Linked DNA regions of Limibacter armeniacum. The protein of the gene in region 3 interacts with the protein of the main gene of each other region in a pairwise test. Links are inferred from orthologs where the notes say so. Each region holds a gene or a part of one and is shown on either strand. Other genes may lie near its edges.

What was found. Proteins that work in one complex are often made in the same cells at the same time.
Region 1: the proteins of rplL (region 3) and dnaE interact in binary tests that used the Escherichia coli proteins (3 or more experiments, as listed by UniProt). The link is inferred for Limibacter armeniacum from one-to-one orthologs.
Region 2: the proteins of rplL (region 3) and obgE interact in binary tests that used the Escherichia coli proteins (3 or more experiments, as listed by UniProt). The link is inferred for Limibacter armeniacum from one-to-one orthologs.

What each region holds. Positions count from the first base shown.
Region 1 is NZ_JBAJNO010000008.1:2,243,549-2,253,063, reverse strand. The notes cover bases 2,954-7,792. They hold dnaE (DNA polymerase III subunit alpha), read right to left. Parts: upstream 7,423-7,792; coding sequence 3,154-7,422; downstream 2,954-3,153. Other genes in these bases: V6R21_RS15180 (BamA/TamA family outer membrane protein), read left to right, coding at 7,662-7,792; V6R21_RS15190 (YgiQ family radical SAM protein), read left to right, coding at 2,954-3,076. In the rest of the region: V6R21_RS15195 (phenylalanine 4-monooxygenase), read right to left, coding at 1-120; more of V6R21_RS15190, read left to right, coding at 1,103-2,953; more of V6R21_RS15180, read left to right, coding at 7,793-8,732; V6R21_RS15175 (superoxide dismutase family protein), read left to right, coding at 8,897-9,511. UniProt on the Escherichia coli protein: DNA polymerase III is a complex, multichain enzyme responsible for most of the replicative synthesis in bacteria. This DNA polymerase also exhibits 3' to 5' exonuclease activity. The alpha chain is the DNA polymerase catalytic subunit.
Region 2 is NZ_JBAJNO010000009.1:2,555,428-2,563,057, reverse strand. What follows is about bases 2,954-5,907. They hold obgE (GTPase ObgE), read right to left. Parts: upstream 4,956-5,907; coding sequence 3,951-4,955; downstream 2,954-3,950. Other genes in these bases: V6R21_RS28445 (adenylate kinase), read right to left, coding at 5,217-5,789; V6R21_RS28455 (glycosyltransferase family 9 protein), read left to right, coding at 2,954-3,922. Also shown: V6R21_RS28475 (ABC transporter ATP-binding protein), read right to left, coding at 93-773; nadD (nicotinate (nicotinamide) nucleotide adenylyltransferase), read right to left, coding at 794-1,369; gmk (guanylate kinase), read right to left, coding at 1,523-2,092; V6R21_RS28460 (sigma-70 family RNA polymerase sigma factor), read right to left, coding at 2,240-2,836; more of V6R21_RS28455, read left to right, coding at 2,933-2,953; V6R21_RS28440 (hypothetical protein), read right to left, coding at 6,048-6,410; V6R21_RS28435 (RNA polymerase sigma factor), read left to right, coding at 6,979-7,509; V6R21_RS28430 (FecR family protein), read left to right, coding at 7,541-7,630. UniProt on the Escherichia coli protein: An essential GTPase which binds GTP, GDP and possibly (p)ppGpp with moderate affinity, with high nucleotide exchange rates and a fairly low GTP hydrolysis rate.
Region 3 is NZ_JBAJNO010000009.1:1,895,163-1,902,608, forward strand. Bases 2,494-5,263 are described here. They hold rplL (50S ribosomal protein L7/L12), read right to left. Parts: upstream 4,183-5,263; coding sequence 3,805-4,182; downstream 2,494-3,804. Other genes in these bases: ahcY (adenosylhomocysteinase), read left to right, coding at 2,494-3,270; V6R21_RS25755 (hypothetical protein), read right to left, coding at 3,425-3,655; rplJ (50S ribosomal protein L10), read right to left, coding at 4,357-4,899; rplA (50S ribosomal protein L1), read right to left, coding at 4,902-5,263. In the rest of the region: Holliday junction branch migration DNA helicase RuvB, read right to left, coding at 1-708; V6R21_RS25745 (hypothetical protein), read left to right, coding at 1,286-1,825; more of ahcY, read left to right, coding at 1,963-2,493; more of rplA, read right to left, coding at 5,264-5,597; rplK (50S ribosomal protein L11), read right to left, coding at 5,624-6,067; transcription termination/antitermination protein NusG, read right to left, coding at 6,072-6,641; preprotein translocase subunit SecE, read right to left, coding at 6,674-6,871. UniProt on the Escherichia coli protein: The binding site for several of the GTPase factors involved in protein synthesis (IF-2, EF-Tu, EF-G and RF3). Is thus essential for accurate translation.

The DNA.
Region 1 (9,515 bases), on a different replicon or contig from region 3:
TCGAACACCTTCCAAGAACGCTTCATCTGCCTGCTTCGGCAATTGTTGCTGTTGCCTTTCAAACAAGAGGTTCCAAACCTCCATATCTTCTGCTGTATACTTTTCGTATTCCTGTCTCATTTTACTGAAAATTTAATACGTGTAATGTGTTGTGTGTAAACGGTTATGGTTAGTTACATAAACAAGTCATTCTTTATATAAAGAACATTAGTCATAGAAAAATCCCCTCGTTTATGGCGAAAATATAATCATTTATTCTAACTATATCTCAATACTCCATATTATTATCATCCAAGTTTAGGCTTCTCACTTTCATAACAACCCTCCCTATAAAGGATAAACCTTTAAGAATAACATGTGTTTGGTTTCTATTTTCAATAGTAGAAGTTAAAACTCGACTGATAATAGACAAAAAAAGAGCAGACCTTTGAAGTCTGCTCCTTAATTAACAAGTACACTTTTCACCTCTCAGTAACAATTTCAAGTTACCAAGCTTCCCTTGATGAAGTAAAGAAGTCAACCTACCGTGTAGATTGATTATCAACCATATACATTAATATAACATTTAATAATGAAGTAAGTTCAAAACCGATAACAACAGTTGAAATAAAATTAAAAGTTCCATTTTGCTTTGAATTTCTTTGATATATAGAAGGTAAAATCTAAATATTCACATTCATTAGGAAAATAAGAAAAATCTAGCACTTATTTTGCAAGTACAATAAACAGCAAAGGCATTCGTCAGCTTAAAAGAAATAGTGGCAAATTTTCTGCTGAAAATGATGTGTTAACATCATAATGATTTCAGGGAAATAAGGCCAAATGTTGAAAATCAAATGGAACTTTTCAACAAAAAATCTTACAAATGATAGTGGTAAATTGTTTGTTACTGAGAAACCTGTTACTCACTGAGTGACAGGTTTTTATTTTTTCACGTCTCCCCGAAAAATATCTTTCAAATTTTTAGTAAAAGGAATTAAAGCTCATTGCAACCCTTAGCTAACTTTATGTACCTTTGTAGATTATTAAAATGCAATTTCGGATTCACTCGCTATGACAATTATCAGAAGCTGCATATAAACACAAATTCTCATAAGAAGACATGATAAAAAGGGAACGCCCAGTTACTGATTGGCTACCAATCACCAAGAAAGAAGTGGAACTCCGAGGATGGGATGAGTTGGATGTAATCTTGGTTTCGGGCGATGCATATGTTGACCACCCAGCCTTTGGTCCTGCTGTAATCGGTAGAATCATTGAATCGGAAGGTCTAAGAGTTGGTATTATCCCTCAGCCGAACTGGAGGGACGACTTACGTGATTTTAAGAAGTTTGGTAAACCCAAACTGTTTTTTGGAGTAACAGGTGGTTGTATGGACCCTATGGTTAACCATTATACAGCCAATAAAAGAAAGCGTTCCAATGATGCTTATACACCCAATGGTGAAGCTGGCTTCCGTCCTGACTATGCCACAACCGTTTACACAAAGATCCTGAAGGAGTTATATCCTGATGTCCCAGTTGTTATTGGTGGTATTGAAGCTTCCCTCAGAAGGGTAACACATTATGATTACTGGCAAGACCAGTTGCTACCATCTGTATTATTCAGCAGTGGAGCAGACCTTTTGGTTTACGGAATGGGTGAGCAGCCTTTACGTCAGATTATTGACCTGATGAAAAAAGGGGCTCCAGTATCTTCAATGGATACCATTCCTCAGACATCCATTATGCGTCCTCGTTCAGAGGAACTTCCTAAGCACAAGGCATGGGAAACCCTGACACTTAATTCACATGAAAAGTGTCTAAGAGATAAACTTGCTTATGCTGCTAACTTTAAGCACGTAGAGCAGGAATCGAATAAACTGCAAGCACGTCGACTTGTACAACCTATTCGAGATCAGCACCTGATCATCAACCCTCCTTACCAAACCATGACGGAGGAAGAAATGGACCAGTCGTTTGATTTGGCATATACAAGACTCCCTCACCCTAAATACAATAAGCGAGGTGTCATACCTGCATGGGAAATGATTAAGTTCTCTGTCAATATGCACCGTGGGTGTTTTGGAGGTTGCTCTTTCTGTACAATTTCGGCTCACCAAGGTAAGTTTATTGCCAGCCGTACGGAAGAGTCCATTATGAAGGAAGTTGAGCAGGTAGTAGATATGCCTGACTTCAAAGGGTATATCAGTGACCTTGGTGGTCCGTCTGCCAATATGTACAAGATGAAAGGAAAAGTACAGGAAATCTGTGACCGTTGTGTCAGTCCTTCTTGTATTCACCCAGTAATCTGCCATAACCTTGACACAAGCCACAAACCAATGATTGATCTGCTTCGTAAAGTGGACGAACACCCTAAGATCAAGAAGGCGTTTGTTGGTAGTGGTATCCGATATGACATGCTGGTGAAGGAATATAACAAGCTGGCTGATGAAAGCATTGACGAGTACATGGAACAGATTATCACTCGCCACGTTTCAGGTAGATTGAAAGTTGCTCCAGAACATACTTCTGATGCGACCTTACGTATTATGCGTAAGCCATCTTTCAAACACTTCCACTCATTCAAGAAGAAGTTTGACAAGATCAATCAGAAAAATGGAATGAATCAGCAGCTGATTCCATACTTTATTTCCAGTCACCCTGGTTGTGAAGAAGTGGATATGGCTAACCTAGCTGCAGAGACCAAGGACATGGGCTTTAAGCTTGAGCAGGTGCAGGACTTTACTCCTACTCCTATGACAGTAGCTACGGTTATCTATTATGCTGGAGTCCACCCATATACACTAAAACCTGTCTTTACAGCCAAGTCTGCTAATGAGAAGCAAGCTCAACATCAGTTCTTCTTCTGGTACAAGCCAGAAAGACAGAAAGAGATCAGGTCTACATTGCGCCACTTGAAGAGAAAAGACTTGGAAGAAAAACTGGTTGGCGGAACGACAATCAGCAACCCAACCAATTCCAAGAAAAAAACGCATGGTAAACGAAAGCCGATAGACAGAACCTCCAGACAACCTGAAGGGACTAGACCTCCTAAGAAAAAAGGAAATTCGAAAAGGCATTCGAGAAATAAGTAATATCTTCGAATAAAAATAAAGCCATTGAATAATTGCTATTCAATGGCTTTTTATATGTAAGAGAATCAACGCTTACACTAATAGATCCTGTACTCCAACCCTTCCATCAGCTCTAATTGTTTTACCATCTCTGAAGAAGGATCTACCTTATATTTTCTTGAAAGCAGATTGACTACAAGCTTTTCTTCCCTAGCCACTACTTCCATCTTCATTTCGCAATTTCCTTGGTTATTTTCTATAATATGAACCAATTCCATAATCATCTTGTCATTCAAGGCATTTACATCAATGGAAAGGTCTATCCCCTTACAGAATTTTTCTTTCACATCTGATAGTAACATGATTGTTGATGGAGAAAACTCCCATTGTCCCGGATTACGGTAACTCTCCCTTACTTTACCTTGAATACAAACAAAGTCACCCTCGTTCAGGAAATGACGGTGCTTGTTAAAAGCTTCGCCAAACATGGCCATCTCTTCGTTTCGGTCATAATCTTCCAATGAGAGAATGCCAAACTTGTTTCCGTTCTTACTTTCCAAGATTCGAACAGAAGAAATCATACCACCAACCTTTATTTCCTGATTTTTGTGTTGTTCGATATCCTTCAATGGAATACAGAAGTTCTCCAATTCCATACGATACATATCGAGTGGGTGACCGGAAATAAAGAAACCAACCACGTCTTTCTCATGGCGAAGTTCGACCAGTTTACTCCACTTCTCACAGTCAGGAATCCTAGGTTTTGGCATTTCCATACCACTTCCTGCTCCAAACAGACTGGTTTGTGCTGAAAGCTTCTCTGCCTGATGGGCGTTACCATATCGAAGTAACTTCTCAATACCGTTAGTGGCTTCTCCATCTGGCTTAAAGAAAAACTGTGCACGGTGTATTTCATTAAAGCAGTCAAATCCTCCACCATAAGCCAATCCTTCCATCGCCTTCTTGTTAACCGATTTCAGGTTGACACGCTCTACAAAGTCATAGATATCTTTATATAAACCGTTTTCTTCTCGCTCTTTTATAATGGCATTGATGGGCCCTTCCCCTACACCCTTGATGGCACCCATACCAAAACGAATCGCACCTTCTTCATTTACAGTAAACTTATACTCTGATTCGTTGACATCAGGTCCCAATACAGGCACACCAAGACGAGAACACTCTTCCATAAAGAATGTCACCTTCTTGATGTCATTCATGTTGTTGGTCAACACGGATGCCATATATTCAGCCGGATAGTTGGCTTTTAAGTAACCAGTATGGAAGGCTACTACTGAATAACACGTTGAGTGGGACTTGTTAAAGGCATAGGCTGCAAATGCTTCCCAGTCTTTCCAAATTTTCTCCAGCTTGTCCTTTGGAAAACCATTGCGCTCGTGAGCCTGATCAATAAATTTCGGCTTCAATTGCTCCAGCAAGGCGAAGATCTTCTTACCCATTGCCTTACGCAGCATATCGGCTTCACCCTTGGTAAAACCAGCCAAGCTTTGGGACAGGAGCATTACCTGCTCTTGGTAGACTGTAATACCGTAGGTTTCCGCTAGGTACTCTTCCATTTCCGGAAGGTCATACTGGATTTCCTCATCTCCGTGCTTACGGGCAATAAAGTTTGGAATATATTCCAATGGACCCGGACGGTACAAGGCGTTCATCGCAATAAGGTCACCAAACTTATCGGGCTTCAGTGCACGAAGGTGCTTCTGCATACCAGGAGACTCAAACTGGAACGTACCGTTTGTTTCACCTCGCTGATAAAGCTCATAAGTCTTGCGGTCATCCAATGGAATATCATCAGGGTCTATCTCAATACCATGCAGCTTCTTGATCAGTCTTACTGCATCCTTAATGACGGTAAGGGTTTTCAATCCCAAGAAGTCCATCTTCAGCATACCCGCACTTTCTACCACAGAGTTGTCAAACTGCGTTACAAGCAGGTCTGCATCCCTCGCTGTAGAAACCGGAATAAACTTGGTAATATCATCTGGTGTAATGATAATACCACAGGCATGGATACCCGTATTCCTAACCGAACCTTCCAATACACGGGCAGTGTTCAGCACATTGCCTTCCAAGTCATCCTGACGGGATATTGCCTTTAAGGCATTGGCCATCTCGATCTGTTCTGAATTCAGCTTTTGTTTCATGGTATCTTCATCCATTTTGAAAAGCTTACCCAGCTTGATATCGGGAACCAACTTGGCAATACGGTCCGCATCCATTAGAGGCAGGTCCATTACCCTTGCCGTATCTCGAATAGAAGACTTGGCTGCCATCGTACCATAAGTAATGATATGAGACACTTGCTTATATCCATATTTATCAACTACCCAGTTGATAATCTTCTGACGACCTTCATCGTCAAAGTCAATATCAATATCGGGCAGGGATACACGGTCAGGGTTTAGGAATCTCTCAAACAGGAGGTCATATTTGATCGGGTCAACATTGGTAATTCCAATACAGTAAGTTACTGCAGCTCCTGCTGCCGAACCACGACCCGGCCCTACCGAAACACCCATTTCTCTCGCCTGTGAGGTAAAGTCTTGTACAATCAAGAAGTAACCAGGGTACCCCGTCTTCTCAATAATCATCAACTCAAAGTCCAGACGTTCCCGAATATCCGGTGTAATCGTTCCATACCTCTTTTTCGCACCGATATAGGTCAAATGTCTGAGGTAAAGGTTCTCACCTCTTTTCCCGCCATCTTCAGCGTCACGAGGATCAACAAATTCTTCTGGTATCTTAAAGGCAGGCAAGAGTACATCCCTTGCCAACTTATATTCCTCAATCTTATCAATTATCTCATTGGTAGTCTCAATCGCTTCAGGCAAATCGAAGAAAAGCTCCTTCATTTCATCAGGAGACTTGAAGTAAAACTCATCATTTGGGAAACCAAAACGATAGCCACGCCCTCTACCAATTGGCGTTGACTTCTTTTCTCCATCTTTTACACAAAGCAGAATGTCATGGGCATCAGCTCCATCCTTGTCCATGTAAAAGGCATTGTTGGCTGCAAAATATTTCACATCATATTTTTCAGCAAAACCTAGCAACACCTCGTTTACGTGGTCTTCTTCTTCTAAACCATGACGCATCAACTGAATGTAGAAATCATCCTGAAACTGCTCCAGCCACCAAACAAATTCCTGTTCGGCTTGCTCCTCACCTACATTCAGAATCAGGTTATTGACAGGAGAACCCAAACCTCCGGTCGTAGCAATCAAACCATCTTTATGGGCCACTACTACTTCCTTATCAATTCGGGGATAACCTGCATACATCCCTGATATAAAAGCTTCGGAAGCCATCTTAGCCAGGTTGTGATAACCTTCCTTATGTTTAGCCAAAAAGACAGGCTGTGACCTTCTATCAGGATTATCTTTCGTAAATTTCTGCTTGGTTCTATCCTCAGTCAGGAAAAACTCACACCCTACAATCGGTTTGATACCTTCTTTCAGTGCATCCCTCACAAAATGAAAAGCGGCATACATGTTACCCATATCTGTCAGAGCAACAGCAGGCATTCCCATTTCTTTAGCCCTATTTACCATTGTGCCAATCTCACAAGTAGCTTGAAGAATGGAAAACTGAGAATGAACATGCAAATGGGTAAAAGGAGTGTCTTTCAGTCTGGCTAAACCTTCCTCCTTACTGATGTTACCACGACCCTTTGTAGACTTCTTCTCTTTTCTTTGAACAAAGTTAGAGTCATCCAACACTGGCGGTTCATACACCACCTCTGCTGTAGGGACTTCATTAATTGGGGTAACAACACCTTTAGCTATCAGACCGAAGAAACAGCGAGCGGTTGCTTCAACGTCAAATGCTGCATCATGAGCAGCATCAAACGGCTTACCAAAGAGCTTGGTATGCAGTTCCGTCAAGGTCGGAGGCTTAAAGCGTCCGCCTCGACCTCCTTGCAATGCACAGAAATCTGTAGAGGACTTCATTGTATCAATGATGTCCACTTCCATAACAGGAGGCTCTTCAATACCAACTCTGATATATTCAGCCCCCATCACATTCACGTCAAAGTTAAGGTTGTGACCAATTTGACGGTCAGTGAATGCCAAGTCCTTGGCAAACTCTTCCAAGACAAATTTCAGGTCATGCCCCTCTTCAGCCGCACGTTGGGTTGTAATCCCGTGAACTTTGGTTGCATTAAATGGAATGGTAAAACCATCCGGCTTGATCAGATAGTTCTGAGCATTCAACAGCTTACCGTGGTCATCATGCAGCTGCCATGCTAGCTGGACAACTCGTGGCCAGTTCTCAAGGTCTGTGATTGGTGCATTGAAGTCCTTCGGTAAACCGGTGGTCTCGGTATCGTATATCAGGTATGCCATCTAGTGTTACAGATTTCTGTGACAATCTGAATCAACCACATCGCTGATTCAGCTTAAAAATATCCTATTTGTAAAAGCACAAAAATAAGAAATTGTTAGGTAGGATTTCATAAATATAGAAAGGGATTCAAGCAGCAAACGACAGATAGTGTTTAAACACCTGAACGAAAATAGTTTAGAATTGATTTAAGAATTATCACCTATACCACTCCATTCCTTTCAAACCGCATTTCCTAATTATGAAAAAACAACTCTTTACCCTGTTTTTAATCTTACTTTTTGGATTCCCAGCAATAGCACAAACCGATTCAACTTCTCAAAAGAATATCAGTATAGCAGGTATCCCGCTAGTAGGCTACAACACACAAATGGGGGTCAAGCTGGGTGTAAACCTGATGGCTTTCTTCAAAATCAATCCTGAAAAAAACCTAAAGTCTCCTCCTTCAACAATGGGATTAGTTGGTTTCTATACAACTAATGACTCTTGGATCACACTACTATTCCAAAGACTTTACCTCAATAATGATAATTGGAGGGTCATTTGGGCAGTTGGAACTGGTAATATCAACTTCCAGTATTATGAAGATGAGTTTCTCCCTACCCCCGATTATGTAGATTATACCACTACTTCCAGATTTATGTTTGCTTCAATACAAAAAAGAGTACTCGGAAAGTTTTATAGTGGGCTGTTATTTCAATCTCAAAAACTCAATACAGAGTTCGACTATCAAGGAGAAGGAATGAGCTCAACAGATAGTGCAAAGAACATTGTGGCTTGGGGCATTCCACTTTCCTATGACACCAGAAACAGTCAATACAATGCTTCAAAAGGATTTTTCATTAACTCCAGATTCAGCTTTTACCAAAAGTGGATCGGGAGCGACCTCGAATATAATACCCTGTACATCGAAGCCAACAGTTACCAACCATTAAATGACATGACTACCTTGGCGTGGAGAGTAACTGCTTATACCGGCTTGGGCGATGTTCCATTTGAAGGTCAGAAAGTAGTTGGAAGAAATGATATCAGAGGTTACAGTGAAGGTCGGTACAGAGGTAATCAGGTTTATACGACACAAGCAGAATACCGCCAAAAAATCAAGGGTAAATGGGGAGGAGTAGCTTTTTTCGGTCTGGCAATGGCTTATGACAAAGAAAGTGAAGATGACAATTGGAGTCCTCTGCTCCCTGGTGGCGGTGTTGGAATCAGGTACCTAATGATTCCTGACAGAAATATCAATGCAGGATTAGACGTAGGAGTTGGAAGAAAAGATTATGGTATTTATTTTAGGTTAACAGAGGCTTTTTAGAAGCCATTAACGAACCTTATTCAAACCTTTATTAATGCCCTACTCTCTCCCAATTATTCACTTTAATATACCGCTCCAACCAGTGAACTACCGACAGTTCTCCAAATACCTTCCTTCAATAATCATTTACAATTCTAATTTCTGTAACTCAAAATAATTTAATGATGAAAAATATCTCAATAGCGATTGTTACTGCACTCCTATTTGTAGGTTGTAATAAACCCGCTCAAGAGCAAGATAACTCTCATGCCCATGGAGATCATGATGGCGACGACATGAAAGACGCTAAAGAAGTGATGGATGAGGGAGCTACAACTACTATCTCAAAAAAGGCGATGGCACAACTTGATGCCAAAAGTGGCAGTAACTTGACAGGTACGGTCACATTTACTGAAGAAGGTGGTAAAGTCAAAATGGAAGTTGAAGTCAGCAATGTCGCGCCAGGTGTACACGCCATCCACCTCCATGAAAAAGGGGATTGCAGCTCTGATGACGGAAAATCAGCAGGAGGACATTGGAATCCCACTGAAGAACCTCATGGTGAATGGGGACATGGCGAATTCCATATGGGAGATATTGGAAACCTTGAAATTAGCGAAGACGGAAAAGGTACACTTTCTTTTGAAACCGATAAATGGGCAATAGGTGGTGATGATGCCAAAAAGGATATTATCGGCAAGGCTGTAATCATCCATGCCAAGGCTGATGATATGAAGTCTCAGCCATCTGGAGCAGCAGGTGATCGCATAGGCTGTGGTGTCATTCAATTGGAAAATTAATAAT
Region 2 (7,630 bases), 660 kb from region 3 along the record:
TAATGTACTATTTCATCTTACAAAAGTAACATATTTTCATGTCTCCCCCATAAGTGTTAACTAATGTTAGAATAGTGTTTTTAGCTTATCTATCAGTGTTTTACAACAATTCCATCTCGCATTTCAATTACTCTGTCAATCATAGGGTGCTGTTCCACTATTGGATCGTGTGTGGTCATCAAAATGGTTTTTCCTTTACTTTTCAGATCTGCAAAAATTTCAAGAACTCCTTCAGAGTTGTGGCTGTCTAAATGAGCAGTTGGTTCATCAGCAAAAAGCAACTCAGGATTACTGACCAATGCACGTGCAATAGCCACACGCTGTAGCTCACCTCCTGAAAGGGTATCTACCTTGAAGTTTAGGCGGTGATCAATATTGACTTTAGCAGCAGCTTCTTTTGCTTTGGCGTCTATCTCCTGTTGAGTATACCCCAAGGGAAATAGTGGTAACCCGATATTTTGGGATGTTGTAAAGCCCTTTATCAGGTTGAAATGCTGAAATACAATTCCAATATGGTCTTTTCTAAAGCGTGTCAAAAACTTTTCTGACCAATGGGATACAGGTTTCCCTAGACATAAATACTCTCCCGATGTAGGCTTGGAAAGACAACTGAGCAGCGTGAGCAGTGTGGTTTTCCCTGAGCCAGAAGGACCTTTCAGTAGTACGCACTCTCCAGTTTTAACACTGATACTAACCTCATTGACAGGGCGTACTTCATTTGGCTTTCCAAGGTTGAAAGCCTTGGTGACAGCTTTGGTTTCTATCGCATTCATAGCTTGTTTGTCAGAATTTTTTAGTCAAGGTAAAACTTCTTGCGTTTGATCAGTTCCAGCACAGCCTCGTGTACAAGGTAACGGATTGTCTTGCCATCACGGATTGCGTCACGTATAAATGTAGCTGAAATATCAACCAAAGGGGCTTTAATAACTTTCACATTAGGGTGGTCAAGCAATGGAGATTTGACAGTATTAGGACGAGGGTAAACAATCAGGCCGTAATATTCCAAGATCTGTTCTTGATTCTTCCATTTATGGAAATGCTGGAGGTTATCTTCTCCTACAATTACCTTGAACTTGTGTTTAGGATACTTATCTGACAGGTAGGCTAGCGTGTCGATAGTGTAGCTCGGTTTTGGCATCTTGAATTCAACATCAGTTACACGGAGTTTGGGATTTTCAACGATAGCCTGCTGAACCATATCGTAGCGGTCAAACTCATGCAGCAATGTTTTCTTTTTCTTGAAAGGGTTTTGTGGTGATACCACAAACCACACTTCGTCAACTTCTCCACTTTCTGCAATGGTATTGGCAATAATGAGATGCCCTACATGGATGGGATTGAATGAGCCGAAAAATAAACCAATTCTCATGAATGTAATTTCTTAGATAAAAGCATTCTGTTCATTACAAAGTTATACGAAGATCAATAGGATTAGAAAGGAAATAGTATTTTTCACTGAAAACAACAATCCCCATCACAGTCTTGCTGTAATGGGGATATAAGCTGTTGCAATATTTTTGGTCTAGTTGTCTATTTTTTCCTGAACCAATCTTTCTGCTTCTTCAAAAGCATGCTCCAGTGTATCATTGATCAAGATTGTATCAAACTGACATGAGTATTCCATCTCAGAGGCAGCTTTGCTGACCCTTTCCTGAATACTTTCTTCTGTGTCTGTCTGACGGCAACGTAGCCTGTTTTCAAGTTCTTCAATACTTGGAGGCTGGATGAATACAGCAAGCGCCTTGTCACCAAAATATTTTTTCAGGTTGACTCCCCCTTGAACGTCTACATCCAGTACTACGTGTTTGCCTTCAGCCCAAATTCTTTCAATCTCAGACTTGAGTGTACCGTAGTAAAGACCTTCATACACCTGTTCGAATTCAACAAATGCATCAGCATCAATTTTAGCCTTGAACTCTTCAGGCTTCAGGAAGTAATAGTCTTTGCCATGAACTTCTTTCCCGCGAGGTTGGCGTGTGGTAGCGGAAATCGAAAAAGTGAGGTGCGGATTTTTCTTGAGTAAATGATGTACAATCGTAGTTTTGCCCGAACCTGATGGTGCCGAAAAGATAAATACCTTGCCAGATGCCATGTTTTGTATGATGCCTTTTTTTGAAAATGGAATATGATTTTAAAGAAGAGAAGCCATACATACACCTGACGTGCAGTTGCTCTCTTTTGAGGTTCTGAATATTCAGCCTCCGTTAAGAGCACGCAAACTTACAACAAATTTGGAGTTTTACATATCTTCTTCAGCGTTGTAGCCCATTTTCTTGGCATATTTGGCGAGTTTCTCTTTCAGCAAGTTACGGGCGCGGTGAAGTCGGCTTCTAACTGTACCAATCGGAATATCCAATATTTTGGACATTTCCTCATAGGTGAAGCCTTCAAGGTCACAAAGTATAATGACAATACGGAAATCGACAGCGAGAGAATTAAGGGCGTTGGTTACCTCGTCCCCTATCCTGTTCTGCATGGTTTCCACACGAAGGTCTGTGGTGATATCCATATCGACATCGTCAGAGTTGTAGATACTTTCTACTTCCTGATAGTCGATTTTGGAAGGTTGCTTACTCTTTTTGCGGTAGTCGTTGATGAAGCTATTTTTAAGAATTCGGAACAGCCATGCCTTGGCATTGGTTCCTTGTTCGAAAGAGGCAATAAATCGGAAGGCCTTCATGTAGGTGTCCTGCACGAGGTCTTTAGCGTCTTCTTCGTCGAGCGTGAGCTTGTAAGCAAAATTGTACATCGAATCTAGATGAGGAACGAATTCTGATTCAAAGATCCTCATCTTTTCATTCTCCGTATAAGCTGGCTTTATAGGATCTTTCTCCATAAGGTGGAACCTTTAGTAAGTTGAATAATATACAAAACACCTTAAAATAATTAAAAGTAATTTTGCACTCTCCGAAGCATCATTACAGTGAAATACATGAAAAAGATAGTAATCAATAGTACTGGAACGGAAAGAGATACTTTTTTGAACCTACCGGTGGCGGGTTTTCTTAAGGAAAAGGTTCCGGGTTGTGAAATATATTTTATAGCACATGAGCATAGCCGGTTTTTGGTTGCGTCTTCAAAGCTGGTGGACGGGTTTGTTTCCGTGCGTAATGTGTTAGCGGAACTGAAAGATATTGTTCCCGATGTAATAATTTTTCTCAATAAAGATAAGCAAATCGCAAAAGCTGCCAAAAACGCAGCCGTTCCATTAAGAATTTGTGAGAAATCTTCTGTCACTGACAGGCTTTATTACAATAAAAGATTGGTTTTAGACAAAACAGAGACAACCTCTTTGCGTAGTCTTGCTTTTGTTGCCAAAGCACTTGAGTTGGATTTTGAATGTAAGGTTCAGCTTGAATGGTTAGGTATGGAAGAACCGGTTTCATCACGAATGAAATATCGGGGTATTATTAAGAAGACACTTTACAATGTTGTACTCTACCCTTTTGCAAAAGGAGAAGATAAAATATGGCCTTTGGTAAAGTACCTTGAGTTGGTGGAGAGCTTACCAAAACATCAATTCAATTTTATAGTGGTTGGTTCGGAATGGGAAGGAAATCTACTGAAACAATACCTTCCAGAATTGTTCAGGCAGCCGAATGTCAAAGACATGACAGGAATGGAAAGCCTTCAGGAAGCTATGGATCTAATTGTTCATGCAGATACCCTGATTTCATTCAATAGCTTACTTGCCCATTGGACGTCGACGCTTGGAAAGTCAACGCTGATGGTTACGGCTCCTGCTGAGTTGCCATATTATCAGCCATTGAATCCGGATATAAAACTTTTGGTGATAGATAATATAGGTTGCAATACCTGTACACAGAAAAAGGCTTGTGCTTGTATCAAACAGGTTGAGGTTGATATTGTGAAGCAGGCTTTACTGGAAGAAATGGAGAAAGTAAAAGGCGCAGAAGAATAATATTCTTTGCGCCTTTTAATTATTTGATTTAGATATCTGTTCTATCATGGATTGCTTTCCATAAAAGGTCTTTCAGTTCTGTTAGACCTTTTTGAACAACCGATGAAATAAAGACATACGGAACATTTTTTGGAATAGTTTCCAATAATAGTTGTTCTAGTTCATCATCAATCATATCAGACTTGGTGATAGCTAGAACTCTATTTTTGTCGAGCAGTTCCGGATTGTATTTCTTGATTTCGTTTACCAAAATCTGGTATTCTTTAGAAATATCATCGGCATCTGCTGGCACCATAAATAGGAGTACAGAGTTACGCTCAATGTGGCGCAGGAAACGAGTCCCTAATCCTTTACCTTCCGCAGCACCTTCAATGATACCAGGGATATCTGCAACAACAAATGACTTAGAGTCACGATAAGCAACAACACCAAGGTTTGGCGTCATGGTAGTAAAAGGATAATCTCCGATTTCTGGTTTAGCTGCAGAAATAACAGAAAGCAGTGTGGATTTACCTGCGTTAGGGAAACCTACCAAGCCTACATCAGCCAATACTTTCAATTCCAAGATAATCCAAGCTTCTTCACTTGGCTCACCTGGTTGTGCATAGTGTGGAGCCTGATTGGTAGCAGTCTTGAAGTTGGTATTACCCAAACCACCTCTACCTCCTTTCATCAGGGGCTTCTCTTCACCATGCTCAGTGATTTCAAACAATACCTTACCTGTTTCAGCATCCTTGGCAACAGTTCCCAAAGGTACAGGCATAATTATATCCTCACCTTCAGCACCTGTACTTCCATGACCACCTCCGGGTTTACCATTAGGAGCATGAATGTGTTTGGTATACTTGAGGTGAAGCAATGTCCAGTAGTTGCTGTCACCTCTCAAAATAATGTGACCACCTCTACCACCGTCACCACCATCAGGGCCGCCTTTGGGTACAAATTTCTCTCGACGGAAGTGTACAGAACCTGCACCACCTTTACCGGAGCGGCAAAATATTTTTACGTAATCTATAAAGTTGGATGAAGCCATTGTCAAGTGACCAGTTATCAGCGGCCAACCTATTCAAAGGCATCAATGCCTTTATATATTAAGCTTAGGAGAATTCAGCCTGCTGAAGTTGTAAATTATTTTCAGAAAAAAAGAGGTATTGATTGAGTCAATACCTCTTTTAGTTTGCAAAGATATGAAAAATTCATTCGAAGAAATGAATCTTTTTCGTTAATGCTTATTGATCTGCAAGTTGTCTTCTAACCAATTCAAAATGTTGATTATCAGTTAACCCATGATGACTTATAATGAGTCAATTGCAGAACACAGTTTGTCGAAGATTTCTTCAATGCTGCCAACTCCATATACAGACTTGAATTTGTCTTGCGCTTTGTAGTAATCAGCAACTGGCGCTGTCTTGTTCTCATACTCTTGAACTCTGTTTCTGATCAGCTCTTCGTTCTGATCATCAGCACGGTTAGAAGTCTTACCTCTTTCAAGAATTCGAGTAGTCAGCTCTTCTTCATCTACCTCAAGAGCCACCATGCCAGAGATAGAAGTATTGTTTTGCTCCGTCAGCGTATCCAACGCTTTAGCCTGCTCCACTGTTCTAGGGAAACCATCAAAGATAAAACCGTTAGCAGCTTTATTTTCTTTTAGTTTGGAGTCGATCATCCCAATTACAACTTCGTCTGGAACAAGTTGACCTTGATCCATCAGGGACTTAGCCTTTAAGCCCAGCTCCGTACCTGCCTTAATTTCAGACCTAAGCAAGTCACCAGTTGAAAGGTGTACGAGGTTGTATTTTTCCTTGATTTTAGCACTTTGCGTGCCTTTTCCTGCACCCGGAGGGCCAAACAATACAAGATTAAGCATCTTTTATGTAAAATGTTTATTTAAAGTAACTGATTATCAGTCAGGTAGTGTAAAAAAGGCAATAATTGTCACCGTGCATGTTTTGCCTATCTCCCAACGAAAAAATAAATAAAACACATTTATTTAAAATTCGGAAGAAGTAATGGTAATATAGCCGTAAAATATAGGAAAAGAGGAGTTTGCCATAACGAAGACTAGTATAGTACTATAAGTAGATACAGGACTATATAAAGAAACTGACTAAAGTGGAGAGAAAAGCTATGAGACTGATACCTTATCAGAAACAGTCTCAATCACATTGTTGAGAACAGGCATTAGATTATTGAATGCCGTCAACCCATCACCTGATTTAGAAGTCATATACATGTAAAGGCAAAAAATAAGTGCAGTGGCCAATAAAATGACAGCACCTGCTGCTAAAAAAATATAACGGCGACCGAAGCTACTTTTCTTCGCTGAGGAGGAAGATATTTGCTGAGACAGTTTATTCCATGCTTCACCTTGATCTTTACCTACAGGAACTTTCCATTGACCCGCCGCTTGTGAAATGTCTACGAGTTGCTGACCTTCCTCAGACTTGCTTAGTTGGTCCATCTCCTCGTTAGATAATTGGTCTTCCATCAGCCTTTGTATTGTTTTGTCGCTAATGTGGTTATTCTCCATGCTTAACTATTCTTTTTATTTAGGTAAACACAACCAACTCAAAGAATTGGTATGTTAAAATTTAACACTGAACTAAAAGTGAATGATGGTGCTTATTTAGCATTAATACAGTTCAGACTTGCCTTTACCCTACCACGATGCTGCATTAACTATGAAATAACGAGTAAATGTAACTTTTCTTATATTTTATTAATTTCCACATTTCTATTAAGAATCTGTTAAAAAGTAGTACCACTAGAATTATTGCCATTAAGTTGTGAATCTTTCTAAACGAAAGTGGAAGTGTACGAATTATATATAATATTTGAAGGAATTAATATTAACAGAAGTTCTTTGTACTTAGTGGTTTGGCAGCATATAATCGAATGAAATTATCCGAAACTGCCAAATTCTGATCTGTAATAGAAGAAGGGATACATGTAGGGCTGGTGAACTGATCAAGTCAAAATAGGGTTTGGTTTTTTAGTGATGAGTGGCCGGAACGTAATTTGTATCCGGAGTTATTTACCTAAAATACTGAACTACATTGGCTGATATTGAAATGACAAAAGAGCGTACTACTGGACTGGAGCTGGATAACTTCAAGCAGCTTTTTGACCAGTATTATGAAAGCATTCGTAACTTCGCCTATTATAAGGTGGGAGATATAGATGTAGCGGAGGATCTGACACAGGAAGCTTTCATAAAAGTTTGGGAGAAACGTGAAGACATCAAGCAGGAGACTGTAAAGACACTCCTGTATACCATCACAGGAAACTTGGCAATTAATCATTTGAAGCATGGCTCTGTCGTGTTTAACTTTGTGTCAAACTACCAAGGAAATGATTCGTCAAATGGTCCTGATTTTGAAATGGAGATGCAAGAGTTTGACCAACGATTGAAGAAAGCGATTGGAGATATTCCAGAGAAGAGTCGTGAAGTTTTTCTGATGAATCGTATCGAAGGCTTGACCTATAATGAAGTAGCTGAAAGGCTTGAAATTAGTGTAAAGGCAGTAGAGAAGCGAATGCGAAAGGCCTTGGAGTTACTTAGAGAAAGAATCGACTATAAGATATAATTATAACTGTACCTAATAAATCAATGTTGCGATGTCACACGACCTTGATGACTTAATACGAAGGTGGTTAGAAGGTACTATTTCCGAAAGTGAAAAGAATGAGCTCCAAGAAATCATAGAG
Region 3 (7,446 bases):
CTCTGCAAAATCTCTTGTTCTACGTAGCAAGTTATTGGCGATACGTGGAGTTCCTCTACTCCTTCTTGCAATTTCAAATGATGCGTTGTCATCTACTGGTGTCCGTAAAATACCACAAGAGCGTGTGACAATGCGGGACAGTAACTCTGCATCATAATATTCCAATCTGGCATTTATACCAAAACGAGCCCTTAATGGCGCTGTAAGTAGACCTGATCGGGTTGTTGCTCCAATCAAGGTAAAGGGACTTAACCCGATTTGAATTGTTCTTGCATTGGGACCTGAGTCAAGCATGATGTCAATTCGAAAATCCTCCATAGCAGAATAGAGGTACTCTTCCACTACAGGATTCAATCGGTGAATCTCATCAATAAACAATACATCTCCTTCTTCCAGATTGGTTAGTAACCCTGCAAGGTCACTTGGCTTTTCCAGCACTGGTCCAGAAGTGATCTTGATATCTGCACCCATCTCATTCGAGATAATGTTAGCCAAAGTGGTTTTCCCTAATCCGGGAGGGCCATGTAGCAGCACATGATCCAAAGGCTCTTCTCTATTAAGTGCAGCACTTACAAAGATCTTCAGGTTTTCAAGTATCTGCTTCTGTCCAGTAAAGTCATCAAAAGAAAGGGGGCGTAATGCTCTTTCTACATCCCTTTCCGAATCTGACATATCGTGGTTATCTCCTTTCAGATATTCTTCTCGCATAATCGTCAAACGGTTCGTCCGTATTAGGGTACTGCTACCTCTTCTTCCCTTGTACTTCTTTATACCCCTAATGAATTGAGCATTGCTATATTAACATGCTCATATTTTAAACACAAAAATAATGCTTTATTGCCACAATTTACATTTCCGCTTCATAATTATATTTCTTCACAGAAAATTAAAATAACTCATAACATAGCAAAAAACACTTACATGTGACAATTAAAGCCTCTACTGCATTCTTTATCTAATATTATGTAAATATGCTTTTAAAAGTACTTCCATAACAGCCATTTACATTTGATTTATATTGTCAAATTTATTCTTTGATTAATCAAATAGAGCAAATATTCATTCGCCTCTTTAGGAATTATTAATTGATAATTAAGTGTTTACCTCTTCATTAAAATCCTTATATTGACACAATCTCTATAAAATATTACACACGTAATACTTCATTGCGTTTCAATACCATTAATTCTAGCTACTCAAATTCAAACTTCACTCTCAGCCCTTGAGAGCGCAAGACGAGCTATGCATTCTATTATTGATCCATTACCATTAAAATTATCAAGCTATGTGTACCAATACCCTTTTACCGCTAACACTACTTATCCTTGTTATGTTCTCATGTCAAAGCAGACAATATGATCAAAATACTGACACTGCCACCAACATGGTGTTTACATCGCATGGCACCCACCTTCCTTCTGCTGATATTCTGACAGACCAAGGATATATAGAAATGGATGATGCCATTCCTTTCAACATGCAATGGGAAGTAATTGCCTCCATGATTGAACTAAACAGTACTCGTACAGAGCCAGCTTTCCTTCTATATGCTGAAAAAGCCAAGAGTCACTCTGTGGATATGGCTCGGACAGCTGCCATTGAAAAATGTAAACTGGGCATGATGAAAGAAGCTATCCAGTATTTTGAGAGTACTACCCCACAAGGTGTTTCTTTTATCACCAGAGGAAGTTCGTTAGAAACCCTTGCCCTTTCAAAACCTGTTTTACTTGCACAAAAACCTATAGATGGCGGTGAAGTAGAAGTATTGGTCATCATGGGTTGTGAAATAGAAAAAGTCAAAAAGAATATTGCCTCTAGAGAATAAGACTACTTAATCAAACATTCAAAGGCTATTTCCTGTTAGATTTTGGATGTTGTCTTAACAAATATCCAACAAGACATAGTATCTTCTGATTTATCTTTAAATTTGCACTGATTTATCACACAAAAAACTGCTTTACAGTGGAAAAAACAGCATTGAAATACAAAGTAAAAGACATTTCCCTAGCTGACTGGGGACGTAAGGAAATTGAACTGGCAGAGGCAGAAATGCCAGGTCTGATGGCCATCAGAGAAGAATACAAAGCAGAACAGCCGCTAAAAGGGGCTAGAATCGCTGGCTGTCTGCACATGACAATCCAAACTGCCGTACTGATTGAAACACTTGTGGATCTGGGAGCTGAAGTTACCTGGTCTTCTTGTAATATTTTCTCAACACAGGACCATGCTGCTGCTGCTATTGCTGCTGCAAATGTTCCTGTATTTGCATGGAAAGGATTAACTGATGAGGAGTTTGACTGGTGTATCGAACAAACGCTTTTCGCTTTTGAAGGTGGCAAGCCTTTGAACATGATCCTTGATGACGGTGGTGACCTTACTAATATGGTACTTGACCGTTACCCTGAGTTGGTAAAAGACATCAAAGGTATCTCTGAAGAGACAACTACTGGTGTTCTTCGCCTGATCGAAAGAGAAAGAAAAGGAACACTTCCAATTCCTGCTATTAACATTAATGACTCGGTTACCAAATCCAAGTTTGACAACAAGTATGGTTGCCGTGAATCATTGGTAGACGGTATCCGTCGTGCTACTGATGTTATGCTTGCTGGTAAAGTGGCTGTAGTTGCTGGTTTTGGTGATGTTGGTAAAGGTTCTGCTGCTTCACTGAGAGGTGCAGGTGCTAGAGTTATCGTTACTGAAATTGACCCGATCTGTGCGCTTCAGGCTGCCATGGAAGGTTACGAAGTAAAGAAAATGGATGATGCTGTAAAAGAAGCTGATATTGTTGTAACAGCTACTGGTAACAAGGATATCATCATTGGCCGCCACTTTGAGAACATGAAAGACAAAGCGATCGTTTGTAACATCGGTCACTTTGACAATGAAATCGATATGGCTTGGCTTATCAAAAACCACGGCGACTCTAAAGTGAATATCAAGCCTCAGGTTGATAAATTCACTGTAAACGGTCACGATGTGATTATATTGGCAGAAGGTCGTCTGGTAAACCTTGGCTGTGCGACAGGACACCCTTCATTTGTGATGTCTAACTCTTTCACTAACCAAACACTTGCTCAAATCGAGCTGTGGTTGCGTAATGACCAGTACGAAAACAAGGTTTATACACTTCCTAAACACCTTGACGAAAAAGTTGCAATGCTGCACCTTGCTAAGGTTGGTGTTGACCTTGAAGTATTGACTAAAGAACAGGCTGACTATATCGGTGTACCTGTTGAAGGTCCATTCAAAAATGACGAATACAGATACTAATCATCTGTGTCCATACAAAATATATAGCCACTCTCTAGGGAGTGGCTTTTTTTCTACTAAAAATTCAGAGGTAGTTATCAACACCAAATATCTCTTTTATTAGGCTTCTATCAACAAAAAAGGAAGCCATTACCTTGACTTCCTTCTTTCTCGACTAGTGCTTTAGCTTGTCTTTTAACTTATCACCAACCTTGTCAATTGACTTCTCAATCTTCATGGTTGCTTTTTCAAACTCAGTAGGGGCAAACTCTTGGAACATTAGGTATCCAACAGCCACTACCAATGCCAGCAATACCAGCTTCATGATCATTTTGGCTACTTTAACCAAAATAAATATTCCTAAAACAGCTGCTACTGCAATTACTGCTATTTGTTCAGGAGCCATAATAAAAAGTTTTTTAATTAGTAATTAGTGAATCAAGACTTGTGCAATAGACATGCCTAATGTTATGCCAATATACAACTTTGTTCGTATCAGGGCATAAAAAAAGGCAAGCCAAATGGCTTGCCTTTCTGTATATATCGAAATAGAAATTACTTCAGTTCGATAACAGCACCTTGCTCTTCCAGTGCTTTCTTCAGAGCTTCAGCTTCGTCTTTAGAAACACCTTCTTTTACTGGAGCTGGAGCAGAGTCAGCAAGTTCTTTTGCTTCTTTCAGTCCAAGACCAGCGCTTTCTTTCAGTGCTTTAACAACTTTCAGCTTTTGGTCACCTACTGATTTCAAAACTACGTCGAATTCAGTTTTCTCCTCAGCAGCAGCAGCACCGTCAGCAGCACCAGCTACCATTACTGGAGCAGCAGCAGCTGCAGGCTCGATACCATACTCTTCTTTAAGGATTTCCGCCAGTTCTTGTACTTCTTTAACTGTCAGGTTTACCAGTTGCTCTGCGAATTGTTTCAGATCTGCCATTTTTAAAAGACTTTTAAAAGTTTTTTTCCAAATAATAAGTGTAAATATATATATGGAAGCAACCTCAAGTCAGAGAGGTATCTCATTGACTCTTAGCGTAACATTCTACTTCCGGTGCTTGCAAAAAGCAAGACTTTAAGGGTTAAGCTACCAGTTGGTAACTTAAGAGCTTCCTTACTCTCCTCTTTCTTCTAGAGTTTTCAGGATGCCAGAGATAGTTTGGCCACTTGAAGACAGCGCAGAAATAACGTTCTTCGCTGGTGACTGAAGCAAACCAATAACGTCGCCGATAAGCTCCGCTTTCGATTTGATTGAAGTCAGTGCTTCAAGGGTGTTATCACCTACGTAAAGTGCTGAGTCAACTGACGCACCCTTCAATACAGGGATTTGTCTATCTTTACCCATGCCTTTTCTGAATTCCTTCAGAGCTTTAGCAGGTGCTGATCCAGACTCTGGAGAGAACATGATACCAGACATACCTTTCAGTACAGCTTTATCAGTGAACTCACTGTAGTCAGCCTCCAGTGTACCCAGGGCTTTCTCGATCAGTTTATTTTTAACTACTCTGTATTCGATACCCTTGTCGAAACAAGCCTGTCTGAACTTGTTTACTTCTTCAACGGTCATTGATGCAGCATCAACGATATAGAAGTAATCAGTTGCAGCTAACTTTTGGCTCAGTTCCTCGACAAGTTCAAACTTTTCTTGTTTAGTCATGATTAAATACCTTGGATTGAACCTTTGTCAACATTAATACCAGGGCCCATAGTTGAAGAGATCGTAATACTCTTGAAATAAGTACCCTTAGCTGCTGATGGCTTCAGTCTGTTGATTGTACCTACCAGCTCTTCAATGTTTTCTTTCAGCATGTTTGCCTCGAAAGAAACTTTACCAGTTGAAGTGTGGATGATACCAGTTTTATCAACTTTGAAGTCAATCTTACCAGCTTTTACTTCTTGTACCGCTTTGCCTACTTCAAGGGTTACAGTACCCGCCTTAGGGTTAGGCATCAGACCACGAGGACCCAATACTCTACCAAGACGACCTACTTTGGCCATTACCGTTGGCATAGTGATGATTACGTCGATGTCAGTCCATCCGCCTTCGATCTTTTTGATCATGTCGTCAAGACCTACGTAATCTGCACCTGCAGCTTTCGCTTCTTCTTCTTTATCAGGAGTAACTAGTGCTAGTACTCTTACTTCTTTACCTACACCGTGTGGCAGAGATACTACACCTCTTACCATTTGGTCAGCTTTACGTGGGTCTACACCCAGTCTTACGTCAATATCAACAGAAGCGTCGAATTTCTCGAAAGACAGCTCTTTCACAAGCGCGCAAGCCTCCTCAAGGGTATAAGCTTTGTTGCCGTCGTATTTAGACAAGGCTTCTTTATATTTCTTTGTCAGTGCCATGTTTTCTTAATACTTCTTGTGAAAAATTATGCTTCCCAAGGAGCTTGACCTGAAACAGTGATACCCATAGACCTTGCAGTACCTGCTACCATTCTCATGGCAGACTCAACAGTAAAGCAGTTTAGGTCAGGCATTTTAGTTTCGGCAATCTCTTTTACTTGATCCCAAGTAACTGATGCTACTTTGTCACGGTTTGGCGCAGAAGAACCTTTCTTTGCTTTTGCCGCTTCCATCAGCATGTTGGCTGCCGGAGGAGTTTTGATTACGAAGTCGAACGACTTGTCGGCGTAGATCGTAATCAATACTGGCAGCAGTTTGCCTGCTTTGTCCTGAGTTCTGGCATTGAACTGCTTACAGAAGTCCATAATGTTCAGACCCTTAGAACCCAGCGCAGGACCTACAGGAGGCGAAGGATTAGCTGCTCCACCTTTAATCTGTAGCTTCAGATAACCCGCTATTTGCTTAGCCATTTTCTTAATCTACTTTTTCTACTTGTTTATAATCAAGTTCCACTGGTGCGTTACGCCCGAAGATCTTCACCATGACGTTCAGTTTTTTCTTCTCGTCATGTACCTCTTCAACAGTTCCTGTGAAACCGCTGAATGGTCCGTCCATTACTTTCACCGATTCGCCAACAACGAAGGAAACATCGTGTTTCACTTCTTCCTCGTCCTGCTCATTGATATTTAATAGACGGTTGATCTCAGACTCTCGCATAGGCTTTGGAAGCACTGATGGGTCTTTTGTGTCCGCATTCAGAAAGCCTATGACACCTGAAACGTTTTTGATCATGTGCAATGCCTCACCATTAGATAAATCAGCACGAACAATTACGTAGCCTGGAAGTGAGATACGTTCTACTTCAACTTTTTTGGTTTTGCCATCGCGCTGCTTTCGTGTTTGGTAAACACGTTCAGTTGGGACAAACACATCCGTGATAAAGGCACCCATGCCTTGATTCTCTACCTCTTTTACAAGGTATTCTTTCACTTTCTTCTCTTGTCCACTTACGGCTCTGACTACATACCAATTCAGACCACTCATTCGACTATATTATTTTTGGAGGCGCAACTAAATTAAAACTTGAAAGAATTGTAAAAAGCTGACAGGCTTTCATTGAATGCTGTATCAGCAAGACCAATCACCAAAGCGAAGATCAGGGAAGATACAAGCACCAAAATTGAGCTCTGCTGCAATTCACTAAAAGATGACCACGTTACGTTCTCTGTCATCTCTGTATAAGATTCTCTCAGAAATTGAACAAATTTATTCATGTGTCGTGTAAGTTTTATGGACATAAAAAAGAAGCTTTTCGTTTCTAAAGCCTCTACTTATGCCAGGTTAAAAAACCAGATATCCTGTAAACTAATGCACGGGCGGTAAGATTCGAACTCACGACCTACGGTTTTGGAGACCGCCGCTCTACCAGCTGAGCTACGCCCGTGTACAGTATACGAAGCAAGTATAGGTATTTTTTCTTACAAAAAACACATCTACTTGAAATTCGAGATGCAAAGGTAGAAAGTTAACTATGATAATCAAATAGTTCTAGAAATTATTTTAGTTAATCTCCTTTAACCCAATCTATTAACTTCCTTTGCCATTACTTACACTAAAGTAAACCAATGTTTACTGCAAGAAAAAACCCCGTAGTTTCCTACGGGGAATTCCTTGTTGCACGGGCGGTAAGATTCGAACTCACGACCTACGGTTTTGGAGACCGCCGCTCTACCAGCTGAGCTACGCCCGTTTTTGTTTTGCTATTCTATCCCTGAAAGCGAGTGCAATATTAAGGGGTTAAATTGTAATTCCCAAACACCATTCAAACATTTTCCCTAACACTTCTCAC